DNA from 3 places in the Shewanella sp. BJSY2023SW007 genome. Region 2 is predicted to be linked to each of the others. Evidence: predicted binding sites of a transcription regulator. Region 2 holds the regulator's gene; each other region holds the start of a gene.
The links. The regulator sigma-54, encoded in region 2, starts transcription at its own class of promoters, with help from an activator protein. The targets are predictions, from matches to a motif close to GTTGGCACGNNNNTNGNNT.
Positions count from the first base shown of each region.

Region 1: the regulator sigma-54 is predicted to act here: its motif matches at 3,646-3,664, upstream of ACMHXE_RS09990 (DUF3192 domain-containing protein).
Region 3: the regulator sigma-54 is predicted to act here: its motif matches at 1,856-1,874, upstream of glnA (glutamate--ammonia ligase).

Region 1 covers NZ_JBKORL010000066.1:42,683-53,114, reverse strand. The annotation lists gene ACMHXE_RS10015 (4'-phosphopantetheinyl transferase family protein) at 28-768, shown strand; gene queF (NADPH-dependent 7-cyano-7-deazaguanine reductase QueF) at 830-1,687, opposite strand; gene syd (SecY-interacting protein) at 1,747-2,388, shown strand; gene ACMHXE_RS10000 (Zn-ribbon-containing protein) at 2,447-3,220, opposite strand; gene ACMHXE_RS09995 (hypothetical protein) at 3,220-3,558, opposite strand; gene ACMHXE_RS09990 (DUF3192 domain-containing protein) at 3,725-4,090, shown strand; gene ACMHXE_RS09985 (DUF2789 domain-containing protein) at 4,113-4,343, opposite strand; gene ACMHXE_RS09980 (GNAT family N-acetyltransferase) at 4,608-5,258, shown strand; gene ACMHXE_RS09975 (DUF962 domain-containing protein) at 5,271-5,576, shown strand; gene ACMHXE_RS09970 (hypothetical protein) at 6,008-6,286, shown strand; gene ACMHXE_RS09965 (3-deoxy-7-phosphoheptulonate synthase) at 7,174-8,265, shown strand; gene tyrA (bifunctional chorismate mutase/prephenate dehydrogenase) at 8,279-9,418, shown strand; gene hcp (hydroxylamine reductase) at 9,648-10,432, shown strand, end outside.
Region 2 covers NZ_JBKORL010000105.1:11,766-22,197, reverse strand. The annotation lists gene mlaF (phospholipid ABC transporter ATP-binding protein MlaF) at 1-783, opposite strand, end outside; gene ACMHXE_RS18880 (calcium/sodium antiporter) at 1,068-2,030, shown strand; gene ACMHXE_RS18875 (KpsF/GutQ family sugar-phosphate isomerase) at 2,061-3,038, shown strand; gene kdsC (3-deoxy-manno-octulosonate-8-phosphatase KdsC) at 3,038-3,589, shown strand; gene lptC (LPS export ABC transporter periplasmic protein LptC) at 3,586-4,146, shown strand; gene lptA (lipopolysaccharide transport periplasmic protein LptA) at 4,133-4,666, shown strand; gene lptB (LPS export ABC transporter ATP-binding protein) at 4,663-5,391, shown strand; gene ACMHXE_RS18850 (RNA polymerase factor sigma-54) at 5,487-6,950, shown strand; gene hpf (ribosome hibernation promoting factor) at 6,982-7,269, shown strand; gene ptsN (PTS IIA-like nitrogen regulatory protein PtsN) at 7,272-7,715, shown strand; gene rapZ (RNase adapter RapZ) at 7,712-8,566, shown strand; gene ACMHXE_RS18830 (HPr family phosphocarrier protein) at 8,553-8,828, shown strand; gene mgtE (magnesium transporter) at 8,912-10,276, shown strand.
Region 3 covers NZ_JBKORL010000113.1:16,180-26,611, forward strand. The annotation lists gene ACMHXE_RS19795 (hypothetical protein) at 1-260, shown strand, start outside; gene glnA (glutamate--ammonia ligase) at 365-1,774, opposite strand; gene typA (translational GTPase TypA) at 2,232-4,043, shown strand; gene ACMHXE_RS19810 (helix-turn-helix domain-containing protein) at 4,127-5,131, opposite strand; gene ACMHXE_RS19815 (SDR family NAD(P)-dependent oxidoreductase) at 5,270-6,034, shown strand; gene ACMHXE_RS19820 (2,4'-dihydroxyacetophenone dioxygenase family protein) at 6,078-6,584, shown strand; gene ACMHXE_RS19825 (zinc-binding dehydrogenase) at 6,594-7,655, shown strand; gene ACMHXE_RS19830 (molybdopterin cofactor-binding domain-containing protein) at 7,821-10,061, opposite strand; gene ACMHXE_RS19835 ((2Fe-2S)-binding protein) at 10,058-10,432, opposite strand, start outside.

The DNA.
Region 1 (10,432 bases), on a different contig from region 2:
GGTTTTTTGGAGCCTCCCATCAACGCCGTGCAACTCTTTTTGTATCCCTTACGCCAGAGTGAGCCTTTAAAACTCAAAGATCTGGCGCTGTGCCTGACACCGGCCGAGCGGGAAAAGTTTGCCCGAATAAGCCATAAAGAGGTTAAGCAACGAGCGATAACAAGCCGCGCCTTGCTGAGAAAAACCCTGAGTAGTCAAGCGCCGCTTGCAGCCCGGGAGTGGTGTTTCGATTATGGTCCCCAGGGTAAGCCGCGCCTTTGTGATGAGCAGTTTCAACAGACTCAGCTGCATTTTAACCTCAGTCACAGCGGTGATTGGCTGCTGTTGGCATTGCTGAAACATCCTTCTCCTGAGTTGCAACTTGGCGTCGATATAGAGCGTTTACGGATGCGCACATCTATCGATACTGTGATGCGCCACTATTTTGCGCCTTTTGAGCTGCAGCAATTACGAGATCTGGATGATGCCACGCGGCGAGAGGCGTTTTTCGACCTCTGGGCCTTGAAAGAGTCTTATATCAAGGCGACAGGCAAAGGGTTGGCGCAGCCGCTCGATGGGTTTGCGTTTGACTTGAGCTCAGGGGAGGCATGCTCGGCCGAGCGGCCTGCCGAGATTGTTTCGATGCGCCGTGGGCTTTTGCTAAAGCCTAAGGAAAACACCCAATGGCAGAGTTGGCTTGGCCATATGGAGCCGGGTTATCGATTGGCCCTGACGCTGTGGGCCCCTGCAGCCATCAACTGGCAACTGCACTGGCACCTTGGTCAGTAGCACTCTGAAATAGGTTATCGGCAAGAATGAAAAAGCGGCTTTAAAGCCGCTTTATGTTCGATTACTGTCTTGCCAGGCGTTGGCTTTCCGGCACGTGCTCAAAGTCACTGCGGAACGGGTTGATGTCCAATCCGCCTCTGCGGGTGTAGCGGGCGTAGACGGTCAATTTACTGCAATGGCAGAAACGCTTCAGATCGGTGAATATCCGCTCCACACACTGCTCATGGAACTCGTTATGCTGGCGGAAAGAGATCAGATAACGCAGCAGTTTTTCCCTGTCTATCTTGGGGCCCTGGTAGCGGATCATCACGCTGCCCCAATCAGGCTGTGAGGTGATCAAACAGTTGGACTTAAGCAGGTTGGAGTTCAAGGTCTCGGCAACTATCTGCTTGTCGTCTGTACTGTCCTCGAGCCATTTGGGGTTGAACTCATAGTCGCTGACTTCAATATCCAGATCGTCAATGCAGTGCCCTGGCAGCTCAACAACTCTCTGGCTGTTGAAGTGCTTGGGCTCAATCACTCTGACTTTTACCTCGCCATTGGCACAGCGGCTCAGATCTTGGGTAAGGGTCTGCTCGACGGCTTCAGTACTGTCAAAGCGAGTTTGATTGAAACTGTTCAGATAGAGCTTGAAGGATTTGGACTCAATTAAATGCTCGCTGTTGAGATCCAGCTGGAACTCGGCGATGGCCACCATGGGCTTGCCCTTGGCATTGAGCCAGGAGAGTTCATAGCCGGTCCAGATATCGGCGCCCTGAAACGGCAGAGGCGTACTCAGGTTGATTGCATCACGGTTGAGTTTGCGGGGCACACCCTGCAACAGCTCTGGGGCGTAATGCTCTTGATAATCTGTCTGCTGACCCAGTGTCAGGCCAGATAAGGCTTCGGCGTTCCGGTAAGGGTCGTGATTCTGTGTCATCAAGCGGGTTTCCGTGTCAAAATAGGCCACCATTATACCTGAATTTGGAAGTGCGATAAGTGTCTTGTGCCCAGGCGTTGGAGCAATTTCTCAGCCGTTATCATCAAAGTTACCAGTCGAGTCTGGGGGAAGGCCCCAGATGTTATGCCAGGGGAGAAGCCTCGCCCTGTGTGCTGCAGGAGGATGGTGAAGATCCGCAACTGTGGCAGACTATTCGTCGTGAGCAGCCAGGCAGTTTTGCCAATGTCAGTCATGCGCTGGAGTTGCCGCTGCATGCCGATATCGACGAGTTTTATGGGCAGTTTTTTGCCGCGCATCTGTTGTTTGAAGCCGATTTCGGCGAAGGGGAACTATTGCAGCCCTGGAGTCAGGATGATTTTGAGTTCCTGCAGCAGAATCTGATTGGGCACCTGATGATGAAACGCAAGCTCAAGCAGCCACCGACCTGGTTTATCGGCCTATTGGGGCAAGGAGATGAGATGATCTGCGTGGATAACGAAACCGGTGCTGTCTGGCGTGAGACCCCGGGTGAGCTCCCCTCAAAGAAGCTGGCAGATAGCCTGGAAGAGTTTCTTGTTATGCTGCGCCCCAGAGTGGCGCCGGCAGTTGAGCCTGTGGAGCCGACCATGGCGGATGTTGACCATCCCGGTCTCTGGGCGCGGATGAAGCTTATGTGGCAACACCTGTTTTCCCGCCGCTGATAGCCGGGGTTGCCACAATCACTATTGATTGATGATCACTGCTATTGATGAGCCTAGGCTATTGATGATCCCAGGAGAGGTTGGAGACTATCCGGCAGTTGTCACAGCGGAAATGAAACAGATCCAGCAACGGGCTGGGCTGGCGCCAGTCCGGGTTGCCGCAGCGGGGACAGGGACGGGCCAATTCGGCTTGCTTACTCTCTCCCCCGACCCGGTAAAGGTAGTAATAGGTAGGAATTTGGGTCAGATATTCGATGCGGCCACGCAAATCCCAGCCGCGGCGAAACAGATCGCTATCCGGGCTGGAAAGCTCCTCAAGTGCGGCAAACTCGGCCTTGGTTGCTGCGGCCATCTGCAGTTCATCACAGGCTTGCCACTCGGTTTGCCAACGGATCACCCGCTTGTGATCGCCGTTGAAGGTCGCGGGAATGCGGTAGAGTGGAATGGGTAGCAAGTTATCGCCGCTGCGCAGTGGTGAGCACATATGCACATAGCTGGTATAAAGCAGCTGCCAACTTGGGGGCTCCAGGGTGCTGACTTCGGAATTGATATCCTGACCTATGAGCTTTTCCTTGGGGGCCAGCAGTTTGGCCTCGGTTAACTGCTGCAACGCCTGTTTGGCCCAGGGACTGTTGTGCCTGTTGGCCAGACTGGTTTCTTCAGGTAGCAGTAGCCTGACTCTGAACTCTCCGTCCCTAAAGGCCACCGCAAATTCCCGTCCCAATACCTGACCGTTGGCCCGCCAGGCTTCAAGCAGAGTATTGATGGCTTTTTCTGCGGCGCTGATCGTGGTGTTGGCAAAGCATTCAAACCTGAGTTCGCAGACAAACATTATTGCTGGCCCTCAAGCTTGGCGAGCCTTTGTTGTAAGGCCGCGAATTCTTGTTTCAGTTGCTGCTGTTCCTGGCGTAGCTGGCTGATCTCCTGCTGGAGGACTTCTACTGTGGGGACAGGTTTCTGTGGTGCAGCTTCATCCTGCCGAGGTTCGCTTTGAGTTAGTTTTTCCCGTTCACTCTCCGGAAGGGATTTGAAGCGCTGCAGACCTTCAACCAGCAGTGGCATTGGTAACTTGTTGCTGAGTCTTGCCTTAATCAGTGCCAGAGAGGGAGTATGGCCGCTTTGGGCTACTGCCGCCGCAGCGGCCATGACCTGTTCCAGTGGAGTGGACATCTTGGTAAAAAACCTCACTTTTTCGCCAATAGCTACATAGTGCAGCAGTTATTTGTTTTTATCTTTTTGATATTTATCAGTTTATTTGTTGGCCTGCATGTTGCATAGCGCTTGCTGTATTTACTTAACAAAAATTAACATTTGATAAATATAACAAGGAGTGACAATGAACAAGTTATTACTGCCACTGATGGGGATAGCAAGCTTAGGGCTTAGTGCCTGTGTGGTCAATGTCGGCGATCACGAAGCCAACTGGGATGAAAAGGAGTCCTGGCAGCTGCAGCAACAGCAAAATCAGCAACAACTGGCCAAGTTGACTCTGGGGATGGATCAGCAACAGGTGCAGCATCTCATGGGGCAGGCCGACTTCAATGAAGCCTTTCTCTCCAATGAGCAGCAAGTACATGTACTATTTTACCGTACCCGCCACAGACACAGTGATGGCAAGACCACCAAGGATGAATGCACCCCCTTGGTGTTTCGCGATCAACAACTGATTGGCTGGGGCGATAAGGCCTACGCGCAGCTGTAATTCACACTCATCCCAATTTCAATCAACTCCTGAGCTGGGCGTCCAAATGGTCTATGGTGTCTGACCATTGGGCGTCCTCGGCCAGAGCCTCTGTTAAAAAAGTGCGCTGAGCTTCATTCCAGAATGGTGCATCCACCAGTTTGACTCCCTCGGGGATAGAATGTGTGCCGATAAAACCTTCTATCGCCTCGCTGCTGCTGGGGAGTCCCAATTGCTCAAATAAATGGGCCAAGTCTGTGTGGGTGGTATCCATATTCTGACCTCCAGAAGTCCTGGCATATCTTGCCAAGGTGATGTGTGAACAAGCCTTCATAAAACAGATAGTAAGCTTTATTCCTTCCCTTTAGCTTATACCAATCGAACCGCAGATCCATTGCTTTAAATCGGCAGAGCTTATTATCTCTATGGGAATGGTGCCCACGGCAGTAGTCGAACGGCTTGACAAGCAAAAGATTGTACTTTGATCCAAAATTGTTAAATTGGAAATTACCCTTTTGGCTGACAAGGACAACAACAAATGGAAACCCAGACTCCCGATTCCCTGCGTGCTGTTTACCTGACGGCGGAAGATTTGCGCCTGGCCGCATCAATTCTCTATAACGCCTATCACTATGATGCGTTTTTTCAGCAGACCTTGCCGGCCGCCAATGCCGCCGAATATGAACAAAAGCTCAGAGCCGCAATTCGTGAAGAGCTCAATGAGCTTTGGCAACAGGAGCAGCCCCTTATTGGGTTGTTCGATGATGAGCGCTTGATTGGGGTTGCCTGCGTGGTGACCTCATCACTTCCCCAGGGGGAGGGGCGCTATTGGCATTGGCGTTTGAAAATGCTGCTGGGGACAGGTTGGCAATCGACGCAGAAGTTGATGCAGAAGGAGAATTCAATTCTGGAGCACCTGCCGGCTACTGAATACGGCATTATACAGTTCATTGCAGTAGCTTTAACCGAGCAGCGCAAGGGTTATGGCAAGTTGCTCGTCCAGGCGGTATTGGGTTGGTGTGATGAGCAGCCGGAGCTGGAAGGGGTTGGAGTCTTTGTGACTGAGGATGGCCATTCTCATCTGTTCCGAGAGCAAGGCTTTGTACCCGTGGTTGAGCTGAATATCGGGCAGTTAACCGGAGAGTTGCTCTTTTACCACAGTCATACTGATGATGACGTCTACCAATAACAGGAGTTAAGCATGGAGCAAAAGTACAAGAGTTTTGCTGAGTTTTATCCTTTCTACCTGTCACAGCATTCCGATCCCGTATGCCGAGGTTTGCATTATCTAGGTTCGATACTGGTATTGCTTCTTCTGTTATTCAGCCTGCTTAGTGGACAATTTGTATGGCTCTTGGCTCTGCCTGTGGTGGGTTATGGCTTTGCCTGGATTGGTCACTTTGGTTTTGAACACAATAAGCCGGCGACCTTTCAATACCCAGTCTATAGCTTGATGGCTGACTGGGTCATGTTGGCCCAATTTGTCAGTGGCAAACATCGTTTCTGAGTGTTTTTGGTTATTTACCAGTACCAATGTGAGATATGTCTCACAAAGCTGTGCGATAAACATAAGACTTATTAGCTGTTCTTACTGGCGAATAATTAAATGTTGTTAATAAACAAGTGATTAGAATTTTATTAGCGACTGCTGAATATTTGTCATTCCTAGCCTGTTCTAAAATCGACCATTTCAAAGAGGGGGCCTTGGGTACACTTAAGTTGTGGTCAGGGCAGGATGCTTTGACAGAGCTTCCAAGGAAAGGAGCTGAAGTTACAAGCTTCAAGGAAGAGGGAGCCTCAAGGAAGAGGGAGTTGCAAGGAAAGCAACGCCAAGGAGTTTAAGGAGGCAGCCAGGGCAAGTGTCAGGATGACGCGTTTTGGAAAGGCCTATGCAAGGACGAGCTGCAAGGAAACCTGCTAAATGGATTTCAGTCATGGATGACAATCAAGACAGGACGTCTTGAAACCATTTTAGGGAAGTTCAAGCCAAGGAAACGGCTCGCAGGGAAGCAGTATCCAGGATGGATACACAGAAGATTTTTTCCGGTAATAAGGAAATTGCCGCGCCAGGAAAGGCCATTTGAGACAGAAAGGTCTGCTAAGGAAAGCGTTCAGGACGAAGTAGAGGACAGGCTCAGGGATGCCAGCCTTTGGGTTAAGGGAAAACCCAACTCATGGACGACAACAAGCTCGTGGATGGGCAAACATGGAAGATGAGTGCCAGGAGGCCACAAGGAGGCTCAAGGGAATTGAGCAGATACCAGGATGGTTGTCAGCAGGGATGAAAAGATAGCTTGGAAGCTGTCATCACTGAGACAAGGTGTCCACAGGAAGAAATTCATACGCATGGAAGGTGCAGGGAGCACAACTCAGCGGGATGGCTGACAGCAGTAAATAGGGCGCGTCTTAGGACGCGCCTTTTCTTTGTGTGCCGGGCATGGCGCGCAGCCTGTTAAGTTGATGCTGGTAGGATGCCATTGTAAGCTCGCTGTAAGCCCGGTCAGGGGCGTCATTTGCTGCACAGTGAGGGCGCGCATCTTGAGGTGGGAACGGAATAATGTGGAAAATAGCTCATAGAACTGACGAACAGGAATTGAATAGATCTACCTGCAATGGTTGAAATAAGTGGATTAAAGTTCTGCATTGAATCGTCACCAATCACCCAGTCACTTCAGCCGCTCTTTCAGTGGAATGAAATGGCATTTACACCATCTTTTGTACTGTTTGAAATCCGGATGAAGGGATGAATTCTCACGCTTCGTGAGATAACAGCATTTTTTCATCTGTTTTCCCTTGACGAGAAGGTACAACAAACATTGGATAAAGAAACCTTCAAGCATGGTGGATTGTTACTTTTTGTCATCCTAACTATTTGATGATTTGGCGATTTTGCTGTTTACGACAAGTGAGCCAAGCTTGGCATTCAAACTTAGACAAAGCACACATGGAAACCGTTTGCTGTTTCCTTGGCAATAAAGATGAAAATTTTTCCGGTTTCGCCCTTGATCTCCCGCTTCAGTCTCGGCATAGTGTAATGCCGTAATGGTGTACCGCTACAGTGGTGCGTTCAGGTATGCCGCACAAAATAATTTCAGGTGATCAGAATGCAGTCCAGTAACATAGAGAATGTGCACATCAGTGCCGAACAAGTCCTCATAACCCCCGAAGAACTCAAGCAGCAGTTGCCACTTTCTGATCACGGCTATCGCTATATTCTTAGTGCCCGCAAGACGGTTTCCGACATAGTTCACAAGCGTGACAACCGGGTGTTGGTCGTCACCGGCCCTTGCTCTATTCACGATATTGAGTCGGCCAAGGAATATGCCCTCAAACTGAAAAAGCTCCATGACGAGCTCAAGGATCAGTTTTTTATCCTGATGCGGGTCTACTTTGAAAAACCTCGAACCACAGTGGGCTGGAAAGGGATGATCAATGATCCCGATATGGATGAGTCCTTCAATATTGAAAAAGGGTTGCGGATGGCGCGGGAGTTGATGTTGTTTCTGGCCGAACTCGAGTTGCCGGTTGCCACCGAAGCGCTGGATCCCATCAGTCCGCAATATATTTCCGAACTGGTGACCTGGTCAGCCATAGGCGCCAGAACCACAGAATCACAAACCCACAGGGAGATGGCCTCCGGGCTTTCCATGCCGGTAGGGTTCAAGAATGGCACGGATGGCAATCTGGGGGTGGCCATTAACGCCCTCAAGTCGGCGGCCAGCAGTCACAGATTCATGGGGATCAATCAACAAGGGCAGGTGGCTTTGCTGCAAACCGCCGGTAACCCGGATGGGCATGTGATCCTGCGAGGTGGGGCGGGCCCCAACTATGATGCCGATTCGGTGGCCGAGTGTGAACGGCAGCTGCATGATGCCGGGCTCAATGCCAGACTGATTATCGACTGTAGTCATGGCAACTCCAACAAAGATCATCGACGGCAACTGCCTGTGTGCCGGGATGTATTTGACCAGATAGCGGCGGGCAATCGCTCCATCATAGGTTTGATGTTGGAAAGCCATCTATTTGCCGGTAGTCAGGCCTGTGACAAGCCGCTTGCCGAGCTTGACTATGGGGTTTCGGTCACTGATGCCTGCATAGGTTGGCAGGATACGGAGCAACTGCTCAGGCAAGGGGCGGCGCAACTGAGTTCTATTTTACCCACTCGCTTTGATATGCTCAGGGTGGCAAATGGCTGACGGAAGATTTGAGATGAGTGAGAAAACCACGGCAGAGCTGGAAAAGTTACGCGGACTGATTGACGGCGTCGACCAAGAGTTACTCAAGTTGCTGCGTCAGCGGCTGGATCTGGTGGCCCAGGTCGGCGCGGTCAAACACAACGCCGGCCTGCCCATCTATGCACCGCAGCGGGAGGCCGCCATGTTGGCCAAGCGCCGCGTAGAAGCCGAAAGTCTGGGGGTATCGCCGCAGTTGATAGAAGATGTGCTCAGGCGCCTGATGCGGGAATCCTATCTCAACGAGAAGGATGTGGGTTTCAAGCAGGTGAACCCGGATATCAACAAGGTGGTGATCATTGGTGGTCGTGGCCAGTTGGGCACCCTGTTTGCCCAGATGCTGACGCTCTCCGGCTATCCAGTACATCTGCTCGATAAAGATGATTGGGATAATGCCGATGCTATCCTTGCCGGAGCCGGTCTGGTATTGGTCACTGTGCCGATTGCCATTACCTGTGAGCTTATTCGCTCCCGTTTACAAGGCTTGCCCAAGGATTGCATTCTTGCGGATCTGACCTCGATAAAGTCGCAGCCGCTACAAGCCATGCTCGAGACCCACAGCGGGCCTGTGGTGGGGCTTCATCCCATGTTTGGCCCGGATGTGGGCAGCCTCGCCAAGCAGGTTGTCGTGGTGTGCCATGGTCGGCAGAGTGAGGCCTATGCCTGGCTGCTGGAGCAGATAGCTATTTGGGGAGCACGGCTGGTGGAAGCGGATGCCGGCAAGCATGATAAGGCGATGCAACTGGTGCAGGCGATGCGCCACTTCTCCAGCTTTGTCTATGGCCTCAACTTGTGCCGGGAGCAGGCCGATCTTGATAGTCTGCTGCAGTTCAGCTCGCCGATTTACCGGCTGGAGTTGGCCATGGTGGGTCGCTTGTTTGCTCAAAGCCCAGAGCTTTACGCCGATATCATCTTCGCCCAGCAAGAGAGCCTGGGGGCTATTTCCGACTATCTGAACAACTATGCCGGCGCTTTAGCCATGCTCAAGGCCGGTGACAGAGACGGCTTTGTGCGCCAGTTCCGTGAGGTGGCCGAATGGTTCGGTGACTTTGCACCACAGTTTCGCAGCGAGAGCCGCAGCATGCTGCAGTCGGTCAATGATATGAAGAGTCACTGATCTCAAGGCGGTCAACTCCGCTGGCAGTGCAACGCGATTTATCCAAGGGAGCCTTTTAGGCTCCTTTTTCATTTGTATCAGTAAGATAGAAGTCAAAAAGCCATTTATTCAGCAATTGCTTAAGGTGATCTCCTTCAAGCTTTATGACTCACGTTCTTTCGTCTGAGCGATGAAAGAGTACACTGATTTTAAACATGCAAAAATAAAGCATGATTAAAGGAGATATGCCGTGTTTTGTATTCAGTGTGAGCAAACCATTCGAACCCCGGCCGGTAATGGCTGCAGCTATGCCCAGGGGATGTGCGGTAAATTGGCCGCGACCTCGGATCTGCAGGATCTGTTGATTTACATGTTGCAGGGGCTGTCCGCCTATGCCGTCAAACTCCGGGAGTTTGAGGTTATCGATCCGCAAGTCGATACCTTTGTGCCCAAGGCATTTTTCGCCACTCTGACCAATGTCAACTTCGACGATGAGCGGATTACCGAATATGCAAAGGAGGCCGCTCGCTTGCGAGACCAGCTAAAGCAGCGCTATCTGGAGCTTTGTGAACAAAGGGGCGTGACACCCGAGCCTATGTCCGCCGCGGCGACTCTGCTGCTGGGGGCGTCCAAGGCCGAGCTGTTACAACAGGCCAAAGTGGCTGCGCCCAACCGAGGTGATGACCTCAATGAAGATATTCTCGGTCTGCGACTCCTGTGCCTCTACGGCCTGAAAGGGGCGGCTGCCTATATGGAACACGCCCGGGTTCTGGATCAGACCAGCAGCGAAGTGGCCGGTCGTTTCCACGAGATCATGGCTTTTCTGGCGACCGACAGCACAGATGCTGACAAGCTGTTTGCCACTGCGATGGAGATAGGTCAGCTCAACTATTCTGTGATGGCTATGCTAGATGCCGGTGAAACCGCGGCCTTTGGTCATCCAGAGCCGACTCAGGTCAACACCAAGCCGGTGAAGGGCAAGGCAATCTTGGTCTCGGGCCACGATATGAAAGATCTCGAGCTCATCCTGCAACA
Region 2 (10,432 bases):
ATAGTGAAAAGGCACAGGGCCATCCGGCATACCGTCGATAAACTGCCTCAGCTGTGGATTGTCGGCCTGCTTGAGCTCGGCCGGTGTGCCATGGGCTATGATGCGCTTGTCGGCAATCACATACACATAGTCGGCAATGCTCAGCACTTCGCCAACGTCATGGGAAACCACCACTGAAGTGAGATTCAAGGCATCGGACAGCTCTTTAATCAGCTTCACCAGCACTCCCATGGAGATGGGGTCCTGACCGGCAAACGGCTCGTCATACAGCACCATTTCCGGCTCGAGTGCTATGGCACGAGCCAAGGCTGCCCGGCGCTGCATACCGCCGGAAAGTTCGCTCGGCATCAACTGCGCCGCCCCGCGAAGTCCTACGGCTTCAAGCTTCATCAACACTATGCGGCGGATGATAGCTTCCGGCAGCCCTGAGTGCTCCCTGAGTGCAAACGCCACGTTATCGAACACATTCATATCGGTAAACAGGGCGCCGCTCTGGAACAACATGCTCATCCGCTTACGAGCTTCAAACAGCTCGTGGCGGCTCAGCTTGTGAAGATCCTGACCATCGAACAGCACCTCGCCATGATCCGGAGTCAGTTGCCCACCAATGAGCTTCAGCAGCGTAGTCTTGCCTATGCCGCTGGGTCCCATGATGGCAGTGACTTTACCTCTGGGAATCGTGAGGCTTACCTGCTCAAAAATTACCCTCGAGCCACGACTGAAGCCGAGGTTGTTGACCTCGACCAGGGGAGAAGGATTTTGCTGCTTGTTGGATTCCGGCATCAAAATGAAATGGAGACCTTGTCTAGTGGAATTCAAGTTACGGCGCGGCTGTAGCACCACGGCACATAAGGCCCGCCGTTATAAGGCTTGATACTGCCGCAGGCTTACTGAATTGACGCTGAATGGCGCCCGGTAACCCGTCTGGCCAAGCCAAAGATAAGCGATAAATTGTACGCAATTGAGGATAAGCGCACAACTGAATCAATAGTATCGCGCCGTGATACTTTCAATTTGTAGCAAATACGGCGAAAATGCACGCCAGAATCCGTAGCTTTATTTACTGCATGTTATTCAATATTTTCTTGCTGCTCGCCGGCTTATCCGTCCTGGTCTGGAGTGCCGATAAATTCGTTTATGGCGCCGGGGCTTTTGCCCGTAACCTGGGATTACCTCCCATGTTGATAGGACTGACCATAGTCGCCATGGGCAGTTCGGCCCCTGAGATGTTCGTTGCCGCCAGCGCCTCTATGGCCGGCATGCCGGATACGGCCGTGGGAAATGTGCTGGGTTCCAATGTCGCCAATGTCAGCTTGATCCTGGGTTTAACCGCCCTGCTCGGAGCTATTGCCGTCAGCTCCAAGACCCTGAAGCGGGAGATCCCCATGATGCTGGGCGCCACTGTGCTGGCAGGCTACTTCCTGCACGATCAGTATCTGAGCCGCAGCGAAGGGGGTACTTTGCTGGCGCTGTTCTTCGGCTTAATGGGCTATCTTATCTGGCATGCACTGACCAACAAGAACAAGGATCCGCTCGCCGACGAAGCCGATGCCGAGATCCCCAAAGATGTGCCCACTGCCAAAGCGGTACTCTGGTTGATCATAGGCTTGGTACTCTTGCCGCTGTCGGCAGACTGGATGGTCGAAGGTGCTGTAGGTATTGCCAAGTCTTTTGGACTGTCTGATCTGGTTATCGGCCTGACCATCATTGCCGTGGGCACCAGCCTGCCGGAACTGGCGGCCTGCGTGGCCGGAGTACTCAAGAAAGAGGACGACTTGGCCATAGGTAATATTGTCGGCTCCAACCTGTTCAACATACTGGCGGTACTGGCAATACCCGGCCTTATCGCCCCGGGCGTAATCGATGCCGCGGCGGCCGGACGCGACTTTTATATGGTTTTGGGCACCAGTTGTGCCCTGGCACTCCTGGTGCTGAGCACAGGCAAACAACGTGAACTCAAGCGCTGGCACGGTGCCTTACTACTGATAAGCTTCATTGGCTATCAATACAGCCTGTTTCAATCCCACTAGCGATGAAGGGCAAAAAGACGAGAGACAACTATGGCAGAAGCTAAGCAACTGCGCCAATGGGGCCGCAGAGTAATAGATATCGAGAAACAAGCACTGGACAACCTGTACCAGTTTGTTGATTCCCCCGAATTCGCCCAAGCCTGCGAACTGATCCTCAACTGCAGCGGCAAGGTGATAGTGATGGGGATGGGGAAATCGGGCCATATAGGCAACAAGATTTCTGCCACCCTCGCCAGCACAGGCACCCCGGCATTCTTCGTTCACCCGGGCGAAGCCAGCCACGGCGACCTGGGGGTGTTGAGTGAAAACGATATCGTATTGGCTATCTCCAACTCGGGCGAGTCCAGCGAAATTCTGACCCTGATACCCGTCATCAAGCGCCAGGGGATCCCTATGATCTCCATGACAGGCAAGCCAGAATCCACCATGGCTAAGCTGGCGCAGTTGCATCTGTGCATCAAGGTGCAGGAAGAAGCCTGCCCGCTGGGCTTGGCACCCACCTCCAGCACCACGGCTACCCTGGTGATGGGAGACGCCCTGGCGGTCGCGCTGTTGCAGGCCAAGGGCTTTACCAAAGATGACTTTGCCCTGTCGCATCCCGGCGGCGCTTTAGGACGCAAGCTACTGCTCAAGGTCAGTGATGTGATGCACAAAGGCGAAGAGCTGCCGTTGGTCACAGAAGATATCTGTATCACCGACGCCCTCTATGAAATCTCCAAAAAGGGCCTGGGTATGACCTCAGTGGTCAATCAACAGAAACAACTGGTGGGTATTTTCACCGATGGTGATTTGAGACGTGTCATAGACGCCGGAGTCAACCTGCGTACCACAAAAATCAGCGACGTCATGACCCGGAATTGCATCACCAGTGGTGACAATATCCTCGCAGCTCAGGCGCTCAAGGTGATGGACGAGAATGACATCAACGGTCTTATTGTCATCAATGGCGCCAATGAGCCAATTGGGGCACTCAATATGCTGGATATGGTCAAGGCGGGGGTTATCTGATGAGTCATCAAGGTTTCTACGGCCCCATAAGCGAAGATAACTGGCAAAGAGCCGCCAAAATCAAACTGCTTATCTGTGATGTCGACGGTGTCTTCTCCGATGGCCGCATCTATATGAGCAACAGCGGTGAAGAGCTGAAAGCCTTCCATACCCGCGATGGCTATGGGGTGCGCTCGCTGCTGTCCTGCGGTATCCAGGTGGCGGTGATCACCGGCCGCAAGTCCCAGATAGTCGAAAACCGTATGACGGCCCTGGGGGTAGACAAGATTTATCAAGGCATAGACAACAAGCTGGAGCCCTATGAGGCGCTGCTGAAACATTATGATCTCAAGCCTGAACAAGTGGCCTATATAGGTGACGACATTGTCGACTTGCCGGTGATGAAGCAAGTTGGACTGGCGGTTTGCGTGGCCGATGGTCATCCTTGGGTAAGGCAACACTGCCACATGGTCACTCAGATTGCCGGCGGCCATGGTGCACTCCGGGAGCTGGCGGATCTTATCCTGCTCAGTCAGGACAAATTTGAAAATGCCCACGGAATGAGTATATGAATAGGGTCACCCTGGCCATTATTTTGTTTTTCTCCACTGCACTTATCCTTTACTGGCAGGTGCAGAACAAGCGCAACGCTCAACAGAGTGAGGCGCCTGTGGATGTGGTTAGGCCTGACTTTGTCGCCGATGACCTGCGCTCGGTCAACTTTGACGAGCAGGGCAATGTCGCCAGTAGGGTCGCCGCGGCGCACATGGAACATTATGAAGCCAGTGAAAAGACCTTCTTCAACCAACCGGTTTATCTGGTCTATCCGGACAAGGGCGAGGCACAGTGGCGTCTGTCTGCCAACGAGGGCAGGCTCAATCGCAAGAGTAACCGAGTGGTACTTGAAAATAATGTTATCATCGACGCCATTAGCCCCAATGAACCGATCCAGAGCCTGAAAACCAGTTATGTGGAGCTGGATCTGGACACCATGATCATGACCTCAGATCGCGAGATCCTGATCGAAGGCAAAGACTTTAATATCAAGGGATCCGGCCTGTACGCCGATCTCAATGCTCAGCAAGTGAAGCTGACCAGTCAGGTGAAAGGAACCTATGAAACCAAGTAAGCTTTTTATCGGTGCCCTCTTGTGCATCACAAGCCTGTCGGCAGTGGCCATTGAAGAAGATCTGCGGCAAAAAGTACAGATCAGAGCCGCCAATCAGTTTGCCGATATCAAAAACAAGCGTGTGGTATACGGCGGGCCTGTCACAGTCACCCAGGGCAGTTTGAAACTGCTGGCCGATGAACTCACGGCTTACACAGAAGACAAGAGTGGCGAGCGGATCCTGGTGGCCAAGGGCTCACCCGCTACCTATACCCAGAAACTGGAAGACGGCCGTCTGGCCAGTGCCAAGGCCAAAGAGATCCACTACAACATAGACAGTCGTATCATGACCCTGCTGGGCCAGGCCAAAGTGGAACAGGACGGCAGCGAAGTGACCGCCGAGAAGATAGTCTACGACATCAACAAGCAACAGCTTGAAGCGGAAAGCAGCGGCAAAGGCCAAGACAGGGTAACCACTGTTATCCAGCCGGAAAACTATCAGGATCTCAACAAGAAAGAACAGCAGCAGGAACCGCAATGACCAGCACCCTGACGGCACAAAACCTGGCAAAGAGTTACAAGAAGCGCAACGTAGTCAAAGACGTCAGCCTATCGGTCAACACCGGCCAAATCGTCGGGCTGCTGGGCCCCAACGGAGCTGGCAAGACCACCACCTTCTATATGGTGGTTGGGCTGGTACAAAGTGACAAGGGTCGTATCTTCATTGACGACGACGAGTTGACCTTGGATCCCATGCACCTGCGTGCCCGTAAAGGCATAGGCTATCTGCCACAGGAAGCCAGTATTTTCCGCAAGCTGTCGGTGCATGACAACATCATGGCCGTGCTGCAAACCCGCAAAGAACTCAACAGCGACGAGCGCGAGGAACAACTCGAACAGCTGCTGGAAGAATTCCACATTACCCACATACGTGACAGCCTGGGGATGTCCCTCTCCGGCGGTGAACGCCGCCGGGTGGAAATCGCCCGGGCATTGGCCGCCAATCCACAGTTCATTCTGCTGGATGAGCCGTTCGCCGGTGTGGATCCCATCTCAGTTATCGATATCAAGAAAATCATCGAACAGCTTAAGTCCCGCGGTTTGGGGGTGCTGATCACAGACCACAATGTTCGCGAAACGCTCGACGTTTGTGAGCGAGCCTACATTGTCAGCCATGGGCAGTTGATCGCCGAGGGCACACCCGCTGAAATCTTGGACAACCAGCAAGTGCGTGCTGTGTACTTAGGCGAACAATTCAGGCTATAGTTAGGATCATGTCATCCGGCGGCAATTCCGGGTATTATAGTTTGTTATTATTGAATTTTTTCCTTGAAAAATAACGAGTAGGGATTAGCGGTATAATGAAAGCGTCACTCCAGCTCAAACTAGGTCAACAGTTGACCATGACACCTCAGTTGCAGCAGGCCATTCGCCTACTGCAACTGTCGTCCCTTGAGCTGCAGCAGGAAATCCAGGAAGCCTTGGAAGCCAACCCTCTGTTGGAGATGGCCGAGGACAGCCAGGAGGAACAGATTGACGACAATCACAAGGAAAACGACGCCGGCGAACTGAGCGCCAAGCAGGAAGATGGTTCCACAGTAGAAACCTCAGAGGCATTGAACAATGAGTCTATGCCGGATGAATTGCCTATGGATACCACCTGGGATGAAGTCTTTACCGCCGCCAGCGCCTCAGGGCCAGCCATGGGCCGTGAAGATGATATGCCCTTTCAGGGGGAAACCAGCGAAGGTCTCTATGAACACCTGGAATGGCAGAAGAACCTGACCCCGTTTTCCGATACCGACGACGCTATTGCCACCGCCATCATAGATGCCATCGACGAGCAGGGCTATCTGACCCAGAGCACAGAGGAGATCCTCGAAGCCATGGGTAACCCTGAGATTGAGCTCGATGAAGTCGAAGCGGTACTCAAGCGGATCCAGCACTTCGACCCTGTCGGCATCGCCTCCAGAGATCTGCGCGAATGTCTGCTGATCCAGTTGCAACAGTTCAACGCCGACACCCCGCATCTGGCCGATGCCCGCTTGTTGATCGACGAGCATCTGGATCTCATCGCTACCCGCGACTTTCGCACCCTGATGCGCAAGACCAAGCTCAAGGAAGATCAACTGCGTGACGCCATCAACCTTATTCAGAGCCTCAATCCCCGCCCCGGTTTGCTGGTGCAGCCGATGGACGAGGAATATGTGATCCCGGATGTCAGCGTCTGGAAGAAGAACGGTCGCTGGGTGGTAGAGCTCAATCCGGACTGTATGCCCAAACTCGGGATCAACCAACAGTATGCTGCCATGGCCCGCAGCGCCCGCAGTCAATCAGACAGCCAGTTTATTCGTGGTCATCTTCAGGAAGCCAAATGGTTTATCAAGAGCCTGGAGAGCCGCAACGACACCCTGCTCAAGGTGGCCAACTGCATAGTGCAGTTCCAGCAGGGATTTTTCGAATATGGTGAAGAGGCCATGAAACCCATGGTACTCAACGATATCGCCGAGGCGGTCGAGATGCATGAATCGACCATCTCCAGGGTCACCACTCAAAAGTATATGCATACCCCCAGGGGAATATTTGAATTGAAGTACTTCTTCTCCAGCCATGTCGGTACCGAAGATGGCGGAGAATGCTCTTCCACGGCGATCAGGGCTTTTATCAAGAAGCTCGTGGCGGCGGAAAACCAGAAGAAACCTTTGAGCGACAGCAAAATGGCACAACTTCTGGCAGAACAGGGAATCAACGTTGCAAGACGCACCATAGCCAAGTATCGCGAGGCTATGATGATACCACCGTCGAACCAGCGTAAGAGTTTATAAATCCACAGTTGGAAATTGGAGGAATCTTTCTATGCAAATCAACCTGACAGGACATCATATCGAGATCACCGACTCACTGCGTGACTATGTGGAAAGTAAGTTTTCGAAACTTGAACGCCATTTCGAACAGATCAATAATGTGCACGTTGTGCTCAATGTACAAAAACTGCAACAGATTGCCGAAGCCAAGATCAACCTCACAGGCGGCGAAGTCTATGCAACTTCTGAACATGCCGACATGTATGCCGCCATCGACGTTCTGATTGATAAATTGGATCGTCAGGTCATTAAACACAAAGAAAAGCTGACAAAACACTAACGATGGAACTGAGTACCATCCTGCGGCCGGAGTGCACTACCTGTGCCACTCCGGGCAGTAAGAAAAAGGTACTGGAGCTAATTAGCGATCTCGCCAGCGCCCAGTACCCCACCCTTTCCTCTCAAGCGATTTTTGAAAGCCTTTTGGCCCGCGAAAAGATGGGGAGCACAGGTATAGGTAATGGTATTGCGATTCCGCATGGCCGGCTGCCTGATATCACAGAGCCGATTGCCGTGCTGGTCAAATGCGAAGAGCCTATCGCCTTCGATGCCATAGACAACCAACCGGTGGACATACTATTCGCTCTTCTGGTGCCCGCAGATCAATGCCAGCAACATCTGAGTACCCTGTCTGCCATGGCTGAAAAGCTCAGCGATAAGGCAATACTCAAGCAGTTGCGTAAATCCCGCGATGAAACAGAACTCTATCAGGTGATCACAGGATGAAACTCGCGATAGTCTCAGGCCGCTCCGGTTCCGGAAAATCCGTTGCCCTCAGGGTACTCGAAGACCTGGGTTACTACTGTGTGGATAATCTGCCCCTGCCCATGATAGGCAGCCTGCTGGAAAACCTCCGCGGCAGCAATGATCTGGTCGCCATCAGCATAGATGTGCGCAACATGCCGGATCAGGAAAAGGTGCTGGAAAAACAGTTGGCGGCGCTGCCGGAAAACACCCAACTGACCAGCTTCTTCCTCAACGCCTCCGATAAAGTACTCCTAAAACGCTACAGCGAAACCCGCAGACTACACCCTCTATCCAAAAGCACTGTCTCGCTGCAGGATGCCATCAAGCACGAAGGTAAACTGCTGGAGCCCATGTCGAAACTGGTGGATCACTACATAGATACTTCGGCACTGAATATCTATGAACTCAGTGACAAAGTGCGAGAAATTCTGCTGGGCAGCGTCGACAAAGAGTTGGTGATCAACTTCGAATCATTCGGCTTCAAGCACGGCATGCCCCAGGAAGCCGACTTCATGTTTGATGTGCGCTTTCTGCCCAACCCCCACTGGGAACCGGCGCTCAGGCCGCTGACCGGGCTGGATGAACCGGTGCAGGAATTCCTTATCCGTCAGCCATTGGTGAACAAGTTTATCTGGCAGATAGAAAATCTGCTGGAAACCTGGCTACCACACCTTGAGCGCAACAACCGCAGCTACCTCACCATAGCCATAGGCTGCACCGGCGGCCAGCATAGATCTGTCTATGTCGCCGACCAGCTGGCCAAGCGTTTTGGCAACAGCAAACACAAGGTACAGGCCCGTCATAGAGAGCTGGGCAATGGCAAAGGTTGAACGGGAAGTCACCATAGTCAATAAACTGGGCCTGCATGCCCGCGCCGCCACTAAGCTGGCGGTGCTGGCCAGCGAGTTCGAAGCCGATATCACTCTGATCCAAGGCGAGAAAAAGGCCTCGGCCGCCAGCGTGCTTGGGCTCTTGATGCTGGAAACCGGTCAAGGCAAAACCATACGCCTTATTGCCGAAGGCCCGGATGCCGAACCGGCGATGGATGCCATCTGCGCCCTGATCAACGCCCGTTTCGACGAAGCCAGCTAAAGCCTTAGCGCTGCACTCTTTGTTTCTATAACTCCCCTGTCTTGAGGTAACATATCCTCGCTTTGCATCACAGGGGGAACTGCATGCCAATAGAAGCGCTCGACCAAGAGCTGACAGAACAACGTCTTACTCAACTAAACCAAGCTCTTGGCAGTGGTATGTTCGTGCATGTGCGCGACATGCTGCAGCGAATGACGGCTTCGGATATCGCCTTTATTCTCGAATCTTCACCGCCACGTACCCGTCAGGTACTCTGGCAACTGGTGGATCAGGAACAGAGCGGTGAGATCCTCGAAGAGCTGGGTGAAGATATGAAAGACCAGCTGATCAGCCTGATGAGTCCTGAGCGTTTGGCACGAGCGACCGCGGGTATGGATACCGATGATCTGGCCTACGTGCTGCGAAGCCTGCCGGATACACTCTACAAACAGGTACTGCACTCCATGAGTGCCCAAGACAGGGCCAGGGTCGAACAGGCGCTCTCCTATCCGGAAGACAGCGCCGGTAGTCTGATGAATACAGATACCGTGACCCTGAGGCCGGACGTCAACGTCGATGTGGTGCTGCGTTATCTGCGCCAAAGGGGCGAGCTGCCCGAAGCCACTGATACCCTCTATGTGGTGGACAGGCGCGATATTTTGCTCGGTGGCGTTAAGCTCTCCACCCTACTGACCTGTAACCCCACCGCCGGGATCCGCAGCATAATGGATCCCGAGCTTGAGAGCATTCCCGTCACCATGCCGGACAATGAAGTGGCCCAGCTGTTTGAGCGTCACGACTGGGTTTCGGCGCCAGTGGTCGACAGTGAAGGCCATCTGCTTGGGCGGATCACCATTGATGATGTGGTGGACGTTATCCGAGAAGACGCCGAACACTCCATGATGGGTATGGCGGGGATGGACGATGATGAAGACACCTTCGGCCCTGTGTTCAAGAGTGCCTTTCGCCGCTCTTTGTGGCTGACCTTCAACCTGTTTGCCGCCTTGTTGGCCGCCTCGGTCAGCAATATGTTTGAAGGCACGTTGGAAAAATTTGCCACCATAGCGATTCTGATGACCATAGTGCCCAGCATGGGCGGCGTTGCCGGTAACCAGACTCTGGCGCTGGTGATCCGCGGTATCGCCCTCGGCCACATAGGTCAGAGCAACTCCCGCTGGCTTATCGGCAAGGAGTTGGCCATCGGCTTTCTCAATGGCCTGTTGTGGTCGGCGCTGGTATTCACTGCCGTGTGGATCTGGAAAGGCGATCTGGCACTCGGCGCCCTTATTGGCGGTGCCATGTTAATCAATATGACGGTAGCCGGTCTCGCCGGAGCCAGCATCCCTTTAATACTGAAAAAGCTCAATGTGGATCCTGCATTGGCCGGTGGCATGGTGCTGACCACAGTGACAGATGTAATAGGCCTGTTCGCCTTCCTGGGGTTGGCGACTCTAGTATTAATGGGCTGAGGCTCAGGTATTAATGGGCTGAGGCTCTGGTTTTAGTGAGCAAAAGTCTGCTTTTGAGGGTAGAAGAACGGGGGCCGAGAGCATCAAGCTCTGACCTTGATGAATAGAATAAATAACAGAGGGCGACCAAGCTCGCCCTTGGGCTGTGAAAGAAAG
Region 3 (10,432 bases), on a different contig from region 2:
ATGTGGTGATGTATCTCAAGATGCCGGCTGAGCAGGTCTCGGCCTTCTCCATGCCTTGGCACAAGGGCGCACGTTTTGAATGCAGTGAAACCGTCGACACCTGTGCTGGCACCATGGAAGCGCTGGAGACTGAAGGCCAATATCGCTTTACTCCAGAAGGGCTTGAAGAGCTGAACCAGACAGAGGGTGAACTCAAGTTGGCGGTGATCCTCACCGGGGCCAAGGCTCAGAGTGCTCCTGAGCTTGTCAGCGCTCCCTGAATGATTTGAGTTTCAGAGCCCTAAAATAGTAGCGCCCCAGGATTGCTCCCGGGGCGCTTTTTTTATTATCCGATGGCTTGACTCATCGGTTGATTGCAGGGCAATTAGAGGCTGTAGTACAGCTCAAATTCGACAGGGTGAGTGGTACGGCTGACACGCTCGGCCTCGGCTTGTTTCAGCTTGAGGTAAGAGTCGATAAAGTCATCGCTGAACACACCGCCGCGGGTCAGGAACTCACGGTCTGCATCCAGAGCCGCCAGGGCGACTTCAAGAGATTCGGCCACAGTCGGGATTTCCGCTGCTTCTTCGGCCGGCAGATCGTACAGATCCTTATCCATGGCATCACCAGGGTGGATCTTGTTCTGGATACCGTCCAGACCGGCCATCAGCAGTGCTGCAAAGGCCAGGTATGGGTTGGCCATAGGATCCGGGAAGCGGGTCTCGATACGGCGAGCCTTAGGACTTGGCACCACAGGGATACGGATAGAAGCCGAGCGGTTACGGGCAGAATAAGCCAGCATCACGGGGGCTTCAAAATGTGGCACCAAACGCTTGTAGGAGTTGGTGCTTGGGTTGGTGAAGGCGTTCAGGGCACGGGCGTGCTTGATGATACCACCGATATAGTACAGGGCAGTTTCAGACAGGCCGCCGTACTTGTCACCGGCAAACAGGTTAGTACCGTCTTTAGAGAGTGACTGGTGAACGTGCATGCCGCTGCCGTTGTCGCCGACAATCGGCTTGGGCATAAAGGTTGCAGTCTTGCCGTAGGCGTGAGCCATATTGTGGATCACATACTTAAGCTCTTGAATTTCATCCGCTTTCTTTGTCAGTGTGTTGAAGCGCGTGGCGATCTCATTCTGACCCGCGGTAGCCACCTCATGGTGGTGAGCTTCCACAATTTGACCCATCTCTTCCAGCACCAGACACATGGCGCTACGCAGATCCTGTGAAGAGTCTACCGGTGCTACCGGGAAGTAACCGCCCTTAACGAATGGACGGTGACCTGTGTTGCCGTCTTCATAGCTGGTGCCTGAGTTCCATGCCGCTTCTTTGGCATCTATCTTGACGAAGGTGCCGCTCATGTCGGTACCGAAACGCACGTCATCGAACAGGAAGAATTCTGGCTCAGGGCCTATCAGCACAGTGTCGGCAATGCCGGTAGAACGCAAGTATTCTTCGGCTTTCTTGGCGATGGAGCGAGGGTCACGCTCATACCCCTGCATAGTGCCGGGTTCGAGAATATCGCAGCGGATCAGTGCTGTGGTTTCTTCGGTAAATGGGTCCAGTACAAAGCTGTCTGGATCTGGCATCAGTACCATGTCAGATTCGTTGATCCCTTTCCAACCACCGATGGATGAACCATCAAACATCTTGCCGTCTTCAAAGAAATCAGCATCTACCTGATGAGTCGGGATAGATACATGCTGTTCCTTACCTTTGGTATCGGTAAAGCGTAAATCAACAAACTTAACTTCCAACTCTTGCAGCTGTTGTAAAACTGATTCGACTGACATTATCAAGCCTCCGGTAGGGTAAAGGGGGTGCCCTTTGTCAACTCTTAGTATTTAGCGTCTGGCGCCTTGTTGGTTTCTATTAAGCCAAACTCATGCCAAGATGCTAAGGTATTGAAAATAAAGGGAGTGGTAAAATCAAGGGCTGGCGAGATAAGCGGGTTTGCACTATAATGGTGCGTGCTGTGTTCCAAAAAGGTGCGCTCACCATAATGGTGCGTGCGCTTATTCAGTAGGATAATCATAGGTGTTTAAAAAATAATCCTGTGCGATAGCCCCTCGCTAGAGTAGAATGGCACGCTTTTTAAAGCAACCATCCGGGGAAATAGTGTTCCCCAGCATGATGCTAGTCCAGGTTTTATAAGGCCTGGAAGGCAATCGCCAAGCAGTCATAGAGCGGTTGTACCATTCAATTTATATTGCTGCATCCCACAGAACAGAGATCGTAAGAGGCAAAACTGTGTTAGAGAATTTACGTAACATCGCCATCATAGCGCACGTTGACCATGGTAAGACTACCCTGGTAGACAAGCTGTTGGCACAGTCAGGAACCCTGGCAACCCGCGGAGAAGCCACCGAGCGGGTGATGGACTCCAACGATCTGGAGAAAGAACGTGGGATCACTATTCTGGCGAAGAATACTGCCATTAAGTGGAACGACTATCGCATTAACATAGTAGACACCCCAGGACACGCCGACTTCGGTGGTGAAGTAGAACGGGTTCTGTCTATGGTTGACTCTGTACTGCTGCTGGTTGATGCGCAGGACGGTCCAATGCCACAGACACGTTTCGTGACCAAGAAAGCATTTGCCCAAGGCCTTAAGCCTATTGTGGTTATCAACAAGATTGACCGTCCTGGCGCTCGTCCGGATTGGGTTATCGATCAGGTATTTGACCTGTTCGACAACCTGGGTGCTACCGACGAACAGTTGGACTTCCCTATTGTGTATGCCTCGGCTCTGAACGGTTTTGCCAGCTTGGATCCCGATGAAGCCAGTGAAGATATGACTCCGCTGTTCCAGACTATTGTTGAAAAAGTATCTCCACCTGATGCTGATGCCGATGGTCCATTCCAGATGCAGATCTCTCAGCTGGACTACAACAGCTATGTAGGGGTTATCGGTGTGGGTCGTATCAAGCGCGGTAGCGTCAAGACCAACCAACAGGTCACTATTGTCGGTGCCGACGGTAAGACCCGTAACGGCAAAGTCGGCCAGGTTCTGGGCTATATGGGCCTGGATCGCCACGAAGTGGACAGCGCCAATGCCGGTGATATCGTTGCCATCACAGGTCTGGGCGAGCTGAAGATTTCTGATACCATCTGCGCCGTCGGTCATGCCGAGGCTCTGCCACCTCTGTCTGTTGATGAACCAACCATGACTATGACCTTCCAGGTCAACACCTCTCCTTTTGCAGGTAAAGAAGGTAAGTACGTGACTTCACGTAACATCCTTGAGCGTCTGCAACAGGAGCTGGTACACAACGTGGCCCTGCGTGTGGAAGAAACCGAGAGTCCGGATCGTTTCCGCGTATCCGGCCGTGGTGAACTGCACCTGTCTATCCTGATCGAAAACATGCGTCGTGAAGGTTATGAGCTGGCGGTTTCCCGTCCTGAAGTGATCATCAAAGAGATCGACGGCGAGAAGTGTGAGCCATACGAGCAACTGACCGTGGATGTGGAAGAAGAGCATCAGGGCGGCGTTATCGAGAAGCTGGGTACCCGTAAGGCCGATATGCGCGACATGCAGCCTGACGGCAAGGGTCGCGTACGTATCGATTTCATGATCCCAAGCCGTGGCTTGATCGGTTTCCAGACCGAGTTTATGACAGCCACCTCGGGTACGGGTCTGCTGTATCACACTTTCGACCATTACGGTCCATATAAGGGTGGTGATATCGGCCAGCGTACCAACGGTGTATTGATCTCCAATGCGACCGGTAAGGCACTGACCTTTGCTCTGTTTGGTCTGCAGGATCGCGGTCGTCTGATGATTGGTCACGCCGCCGAGGTTTATGAAGGCCAGGTAGTGGGTATTCACAGCCGCTCCAACGACCTGACAGTAAACTGCCTCAAGGGCAAGCAGTTGACCAACATGCGCGCCTCAGGTACTGACGAAGCTCAGGTACTGACTCCGCATATCCAGATGTCTCTGGAGCAAGCGCTGGAATTCATCGATGATGATGAACTGGTGGAAGTAACGCCTAAGAGTATTCGGATCCGTAAGCGTCACCTGACTGAAAATGACCGCAAGCGCGCCAGCCGCGGTTGATAGTGGTTGCGCTTGAGGTGACAGCCTCACAGTGAATAAAAAGCCCCGCTAAGCTAACTTAGCGGGGCTTTTGTTTATCAAGATTAATCCTCTATTTGTCCCTGGCGATATTGCTGCTGCCATTGCTTGGGGGACAATCCCGTCCAAGTTTTAAAATGACGACTAAAAACAGCGACCTCGGCATAACCTAATTGTAGTGCCAGTTCGGTAATGGTTTGGGTGCCATAACTGAGTTGTTGTTTAGCGATATTTTGTCTGACTTCTTGCAACAATTTACGATAGTTATGCCCAGTCTCCTTGAGTCTTGCTTGTAACGTGCGCTCGTGTACCCCCAGCGCAGTTGATACCCTCTCAATACAACACTCTCCGGTTGGAAGTAGTCGGTGAATTAAGTCTCTTGCCTGATCGGCCAGATTGTCGGGATAGCGGCTCTGTAAATATTGCAGATGTGACTGAAAATGGCGGTTGAGTGCTCCCTCATCGTGATAGTTCCGCCCGGTTAATTGTGCAGTTTTAAGTACTACGCCATCAAAGGATTCACGAAAGCGCACTAAGTGGGCAAAGTGCTGGGGGTCAAGTTCGCTGGGTTTACTTTGACACAAATGTAAGGGGATAGTGTTGATGTTGATATTCAACAGGCTTGAAACAAACATTGCCAGTTGTGCCACGCTCAGTTGCATCAATTGTTCAATGCCACGGCAGTGAACATTAATTGATAAGACAAGGCGTACCATATCTCCCTGTGGTTGCAGTTGCAGCGAGATACCTGAGGCGTGCAGGTACAGATAGTCATTCACTTTTTCAAGTGCATCGGCCACGGTCGCTGTGCGGGAAATCAACATAGGTAAGTCACCGAGCACATGTAAGGTTTGCCGTTGGGCAAGCATAAGTCCGAACAGCGGCTGTTTACAGCCTTGGGCAGCGATTTCCAATAACTCGGCTAGTCGTGGATAGGCGATATAGATATTGGGATCGCGAAACTGTGCCTGACGTAATCCGGCCTGATGGATCATTTCGATGGGGTTTTCACCCAACTCCAGGACCAGCTGCTCAAATTGAGCAGCTGCACCGCTACGGACTAGGTACATGGGGCATTTAGTTCTCTTTGTTATAAGAATCGCAATATATCAAATTTCATTCGTAATAAGTCAAGAAGATGTGCAATTAATCATCTAAATTAATATTGCCTTAATAATGAAACTAATAAATATAAAAAGAGGACATCTATGCGTTTACTGAATAAAACCGCAGTGGTGACGGGGGCTGCAGGAGGCATAGGGCAAGCCATCGTCCGTAAAATACTCGCCGAGGGAGGGAGAGTCGTTGCCGCAGACCTGTCAGCTGATTCGCTCAAGGTCTTTAACGATTTCCCCACAGATAAGTTGGTGACCTTTAGTGTCGATGTGACCGACTACAAACAAGTTGAAGCTATGGTGTTACATGCGGTTACCCAGTTTGGTCAACTTGATATTGTGATAAACAATGCCGGCATTGGCTCAGCCAAACCCTTGTTAGAACATGATCCTTTGGGTGATTTCGACCCAGTTACCAATGTGAATCAAAAAGGCGTATATCACGGCATTGTGGCCGGTGGACGCCAATTCCGGGCTCAAGGTACTAAAGGTGTGATCCTTAATACTTCGTCTGTCTACGCGACAATTGCCTCGGAAATGACCTTTACCTACAACGTCAGTAAAGCGGCCGTCGATATGATGACCAAATGCGCTGCGCTTGAGCTTGCCCCATTGGGCGTTCGAGTTTGCGCCATTGCTCCCGGGCGTGTCGATACTCCTATGCTGCGTCAATACGAGGCACTGGGACTCTGGGAACACATTCGTAAGGAACAAATGCGTCAGAAGTTTACTCTTCCGAGCGAGATAGCTGATGTGGCGGTGTTTCTAGTGAGTGACGAGGCCAATTGCATCAACGGCTGCACAGTGCATGCTTCCGACGGTTTTGAGAATTTTAAATATCCATTGCAGAAGGAGTGATAGCTCGACCCATCAACCCAATAAAAACATGAGGAAGGCAAATATGGCTTTACCGGAAGTGATTAATCATCAAGATTTTTTATTAACCCTCAATACTAACGAAGAGCAGATCATCAAAGATGCGCTGCCGGGCGTTGATGTGTATCCGTTATTTTTGGACCCTGAAAATGGTGTTTGGGTGATCCGCGCTAAGTTTAAGCCGGGTATCACCTTACCCAAGCATTTTCATACAGGTGTAGTGCATTTTTATACCTTGGCGGGGCGGTGGCATTACCTCGAATACCCGGAACAACCCCAAACAGCCGGCAGCTATCTGTATGAGCCGGGTGGGTCTATCCACACTTTCCATTGTCCCGCCGATTCTGAAGGCGCTGATGGTGTGATGGTGATTACCGGTGCCAATGTTAACTTCGATGCCGATGGTAACTTCATGTTTATCATGGATGCCGGTTGGATTGAGCAGGCTCTTCTGGCTGCTGCCAAGGCACAAGGCATCAAGCCCCGTTATATTAAACCCGGTGCGCCGGCATCTATGAGCGATACTCAATAGGAAACCATTATGAGTTTGATGAATGCAATCGTGTTGCAGGATGGCGAAGTCACTCTGCAACAGGTCGAATTACCTAAGCCACAGGCAGGCCAAGTGTTGGTACGCAGTCTTGCCTGTGGTATCTGTGGCTCAGATGTTCATATTGCGCGCCACTATAACGAGGTATTCGATTTTTACCGCAAACTAGGCATGATGCCTGAGGGGGCTGATAATCATGTTCCTGTGATGCTGGGACATGAGTTTTGTGCTGAAGTGGTTGAATTTGGTCCCGAAACCCAGCAAACCCTAGCTTTAGGCACCCGAGTCACCTCTGTGCCTATCCTGATGAGCCAAAATGGTGCTGGAGTAGGGGTGACTCCCGGCGTTAATGGGGCGTATTCAGAATACTTTATTCTCGATGAAGCACTGCTATTGCCAGTTCCGGATCATCTCCCACCAGAAGCTGTGGCGCTGACAGAGCCACTGGCTGTAGGCTTGCATGCCGTCAATCGTGGTGAAGTCGGCACCGAAGATACTGCCTTGGTCGTTGGTTGTGGGCCTATCGGTTTAGCGGCCATTTCTGCGCTGCATCTACAAGGTGTACGTAATATCATTGCGGCTGATCTTCAGGGCGAAAAACTGGCATTAGCCCGTGAATTCGGTGCGACTCATTGGGTTAATCCGGGTGAGCAAGATGAAGTGGCATATGCTGCTGAAATTGCCGCGGGTAATCGTGTGGTGATTTTCGAGTGTGTGGGTATTCATAAACTGATCGAAGGTTTTGTGAAGCGTTCGCCGGCCAATGCGACCATAGTGGTAACGGGGATCCACACTGCTGAAGCGAACATCAACTATGCCTACGCCACAGTGAAAGAGCTGGATATGCGCTTCTCTTACTACTATCAACCACATGAGTTTGCTCAGTGTTTGCAGGAATTGGCCGAGAGCAGGGTGCCTTGGAATAAGTTGCTCACAGGTAAAGTTGGGATGGACGGCGTATCGGGTGCATTCAAACAGCTTATGCAGCCGAATCCACATATTAAAGTTGTGATTGAACCTTGGCGTGATGGTGAGTTGCAAACGCTCAATTAATCATTCGACACCTTAACTCGAATTAAGCCGCTAACTTATAAAGCGGCTTTTTATTTATTTTACGCTTCATCATGGTGGGGCTTGTAATCTCAAGCCGGCTCGGCAAATCATGATTTTTGGCCAATTTCGACTTGCCGGGGCATTCCCCGGCACTCTATGGACGAGTTAAAGCTGCAGATACTGCTTCAGTGGCAGATCCCGGTAGCGCTTGCCGCCGGCGGCTACTATGGCGTTGGTCAGTGCCGGTGCTACCGGGGGCACTCCAGGTTCGCCCACACCGCCGGGTACTTCGGTCGAGCCGATGATTTGTGTCTCTATCTCAGGGCATTGCGGCAACCGCAGCAGTTGATAGTCGTGGAAGTTCGACTGTTGCACCTTGCCATCCTTGAAGCTGATTTCGCCCAGCATCGCCAGGCTGAGGCCGAAGATGACCGCGCCTTCCAACTGCGAATGCACCCTGTCAGGGTTAACCACAGTGCCGGCATCCAGCACTGAGATAGCCTGCAGCACCTGCAAACGCTCACCATCCAGTTTGACCTTGATGGCGACCGCCACATAGCTGACAAAGCTGCGGTGCACCGCAAACCCCCAGCCTTCGCCCGCCTTGGCCGGTGATTGCGCCATACGTTTTTCGGCGGCGTCGATGACCGTCAGATAACGAACGACATCCACAGGATGACGGCTGAGTTCTTCGCCATAGTTACCGTATTTGAAGCCCTGATCGGCAAAGTTCTCCACTCTGGGTTGCCCCAGAAGCTGCCGCCACATGGCCGGGCAACTCTGGCCGGTGCGCAGCGCCAGTTCGTCGACAAAGCTGCCAATGCCGAAGGCATGCTGAATGTTGCACACTGAGCGCAGCCAGCCTATGCGGGTATGAGCCTCGGCCTTGGCGGTTTCGCAGCGCAGCGACGGCAACTGAAACGGCAAGTCGATAAAGCCCAAATCCAGTTCGCCGTCCGAGGGTTCATCCACGCCTTCGGCAAAGGTGGAACTGATGGAAGGGAAGGCGGTGCGCGACAACAGAGCCTCCACCTTGCCATTATCACTGAGCAGTGCCTGATAATGCTGGGCGCTGATGGCGTGCAGATAGCCGTTTTGCAGCTCATCTTCCCGGCTCCAGAACACCTTCACCGGCTTGCCGCTGCGTTTGGAAAGCAGCGCCGCTTCGACGCTGAAGTCCGGCTTGGACTTGCGGCCAAAGCCGCCGCCCAGCAGGGTGACATGCACCTTGACCTGCTCCTCCTTCAGCCCCAAAGCGGCCGCCACATTCTGCTGGGTACTCTGGGGCGTTTGGCTGCAGGCCCAAATTTCACAGCCATCCTTGCTGACTCTGGCGGTGGCCGCCGGCGGCTCCATCATGGCGTGAGCCAGATAGGGCACAGTGTAATCGGCGCTGAGCGTGCGCTCTTCGGGCCAGCTTGCGGGAGGCTGGCCCAGCTCACGCCTGACTTTGCCACTCTGCCGTACTCGCTGTTTCAGGGTGGCGATAAACGCCTGGGAGTCGTGCTTGTCGTTGGGGCTTTGCTGCCACTGAATCGTCAGTACCTTGCGGCCTTCAAGGGCGCTCCAGCTATTGTTGGCCAGCACAGCCACACCGCCAAGCGGCTGGAAGGCCGGTGCCCCTTTAGGAGCGGGCAGGCTGATAATATCCACAACACCGGGGAAGGCGCGGGCCTTTTTATCATCGACACTCGCCGCTTGGCTGCCGAGCACAGGCGGCCGGGCAATCGCGGCATAGAGCATGCCTTCCAGACGTATATCCTGACCATAGATAGCGCTGCCATCCAACATGGCATCCATATCCACTATGGTGCGTGACTGACCTATCTGGGTGAATTCTTCTCTGGGTTTGAGCCTGAGTTGGCTCTCATCCGGAAGCGGCAGCTTGGACGCCGCCAGTGCCAGTTCGCCATAGCTCAGGGAGCGGTCGGACGCCTTGTGAGTCACTCTGTGAGCCTTGGCGCTGACTTCTGCGACCGGCACTTGCCAATGTTCGGCGGCAGCCTGTTCCAACATGGTGCGCGCCATGGCACCCATCTGCCGCATTCTGTCGTAGTGTTTACGTATGCTGCGACTGCCATCTGTATTCTGGCTGCCGTAACGCTTGTCGGCCAGGCCCTGCACCACCACGACTTTGTCCCAGTCGGCTTCCAGTTCATCGGCCAGCACCTGAGGTATGCCTGTTCGTATGCCCTGGCCCATTTCCGAGCGATGGCAGGTGAGGTAGACCTTGTCGTCTTCACCGACGGCGATAAACAGATTCAAAGGTTGCAGCTTGTCCTGCGCCAGGCTCATGGGGCTCCAGCCCAGGGCGCTGCTGCCCAGCATCAAGGCGCCGCCACTGGCGCCAAAGAGTTTCAGTACATCGCGACGGCTGAAGTTTTCCACTGCGGTAAACCGGCTCATGAGCTCTGCCCCCCTTTGACGGCGACATCCTTGATGGCGCTGCGGATCCGGGTATAGGTGCCGCAGCGGCAGATATTGCCGGACATGGCATCGTCTATCTGTTGGTCACTGGGGGTGGGCGTTTCACTCAAGAGCGCCGCGGCAGACATGAGTTGCCCTGTCTGACAGTAACCGCACTGGGGAACCTTGTGTTTGCTCCAGGCGGCTTTCAGCGCCGGATTATCCAGGCCTTCTATGGTGGTGATGTTCTTGCCCTCGGCACTTTTGAGACTGGTGAGGCAGGCTCTGGCGGGCTTACCGTCCAGATGTATGGTGCAGGCACCGCAGAGTCCGGCGCCACAGCCGAATTTGGTGCCTGTCAGTCCCAGGAG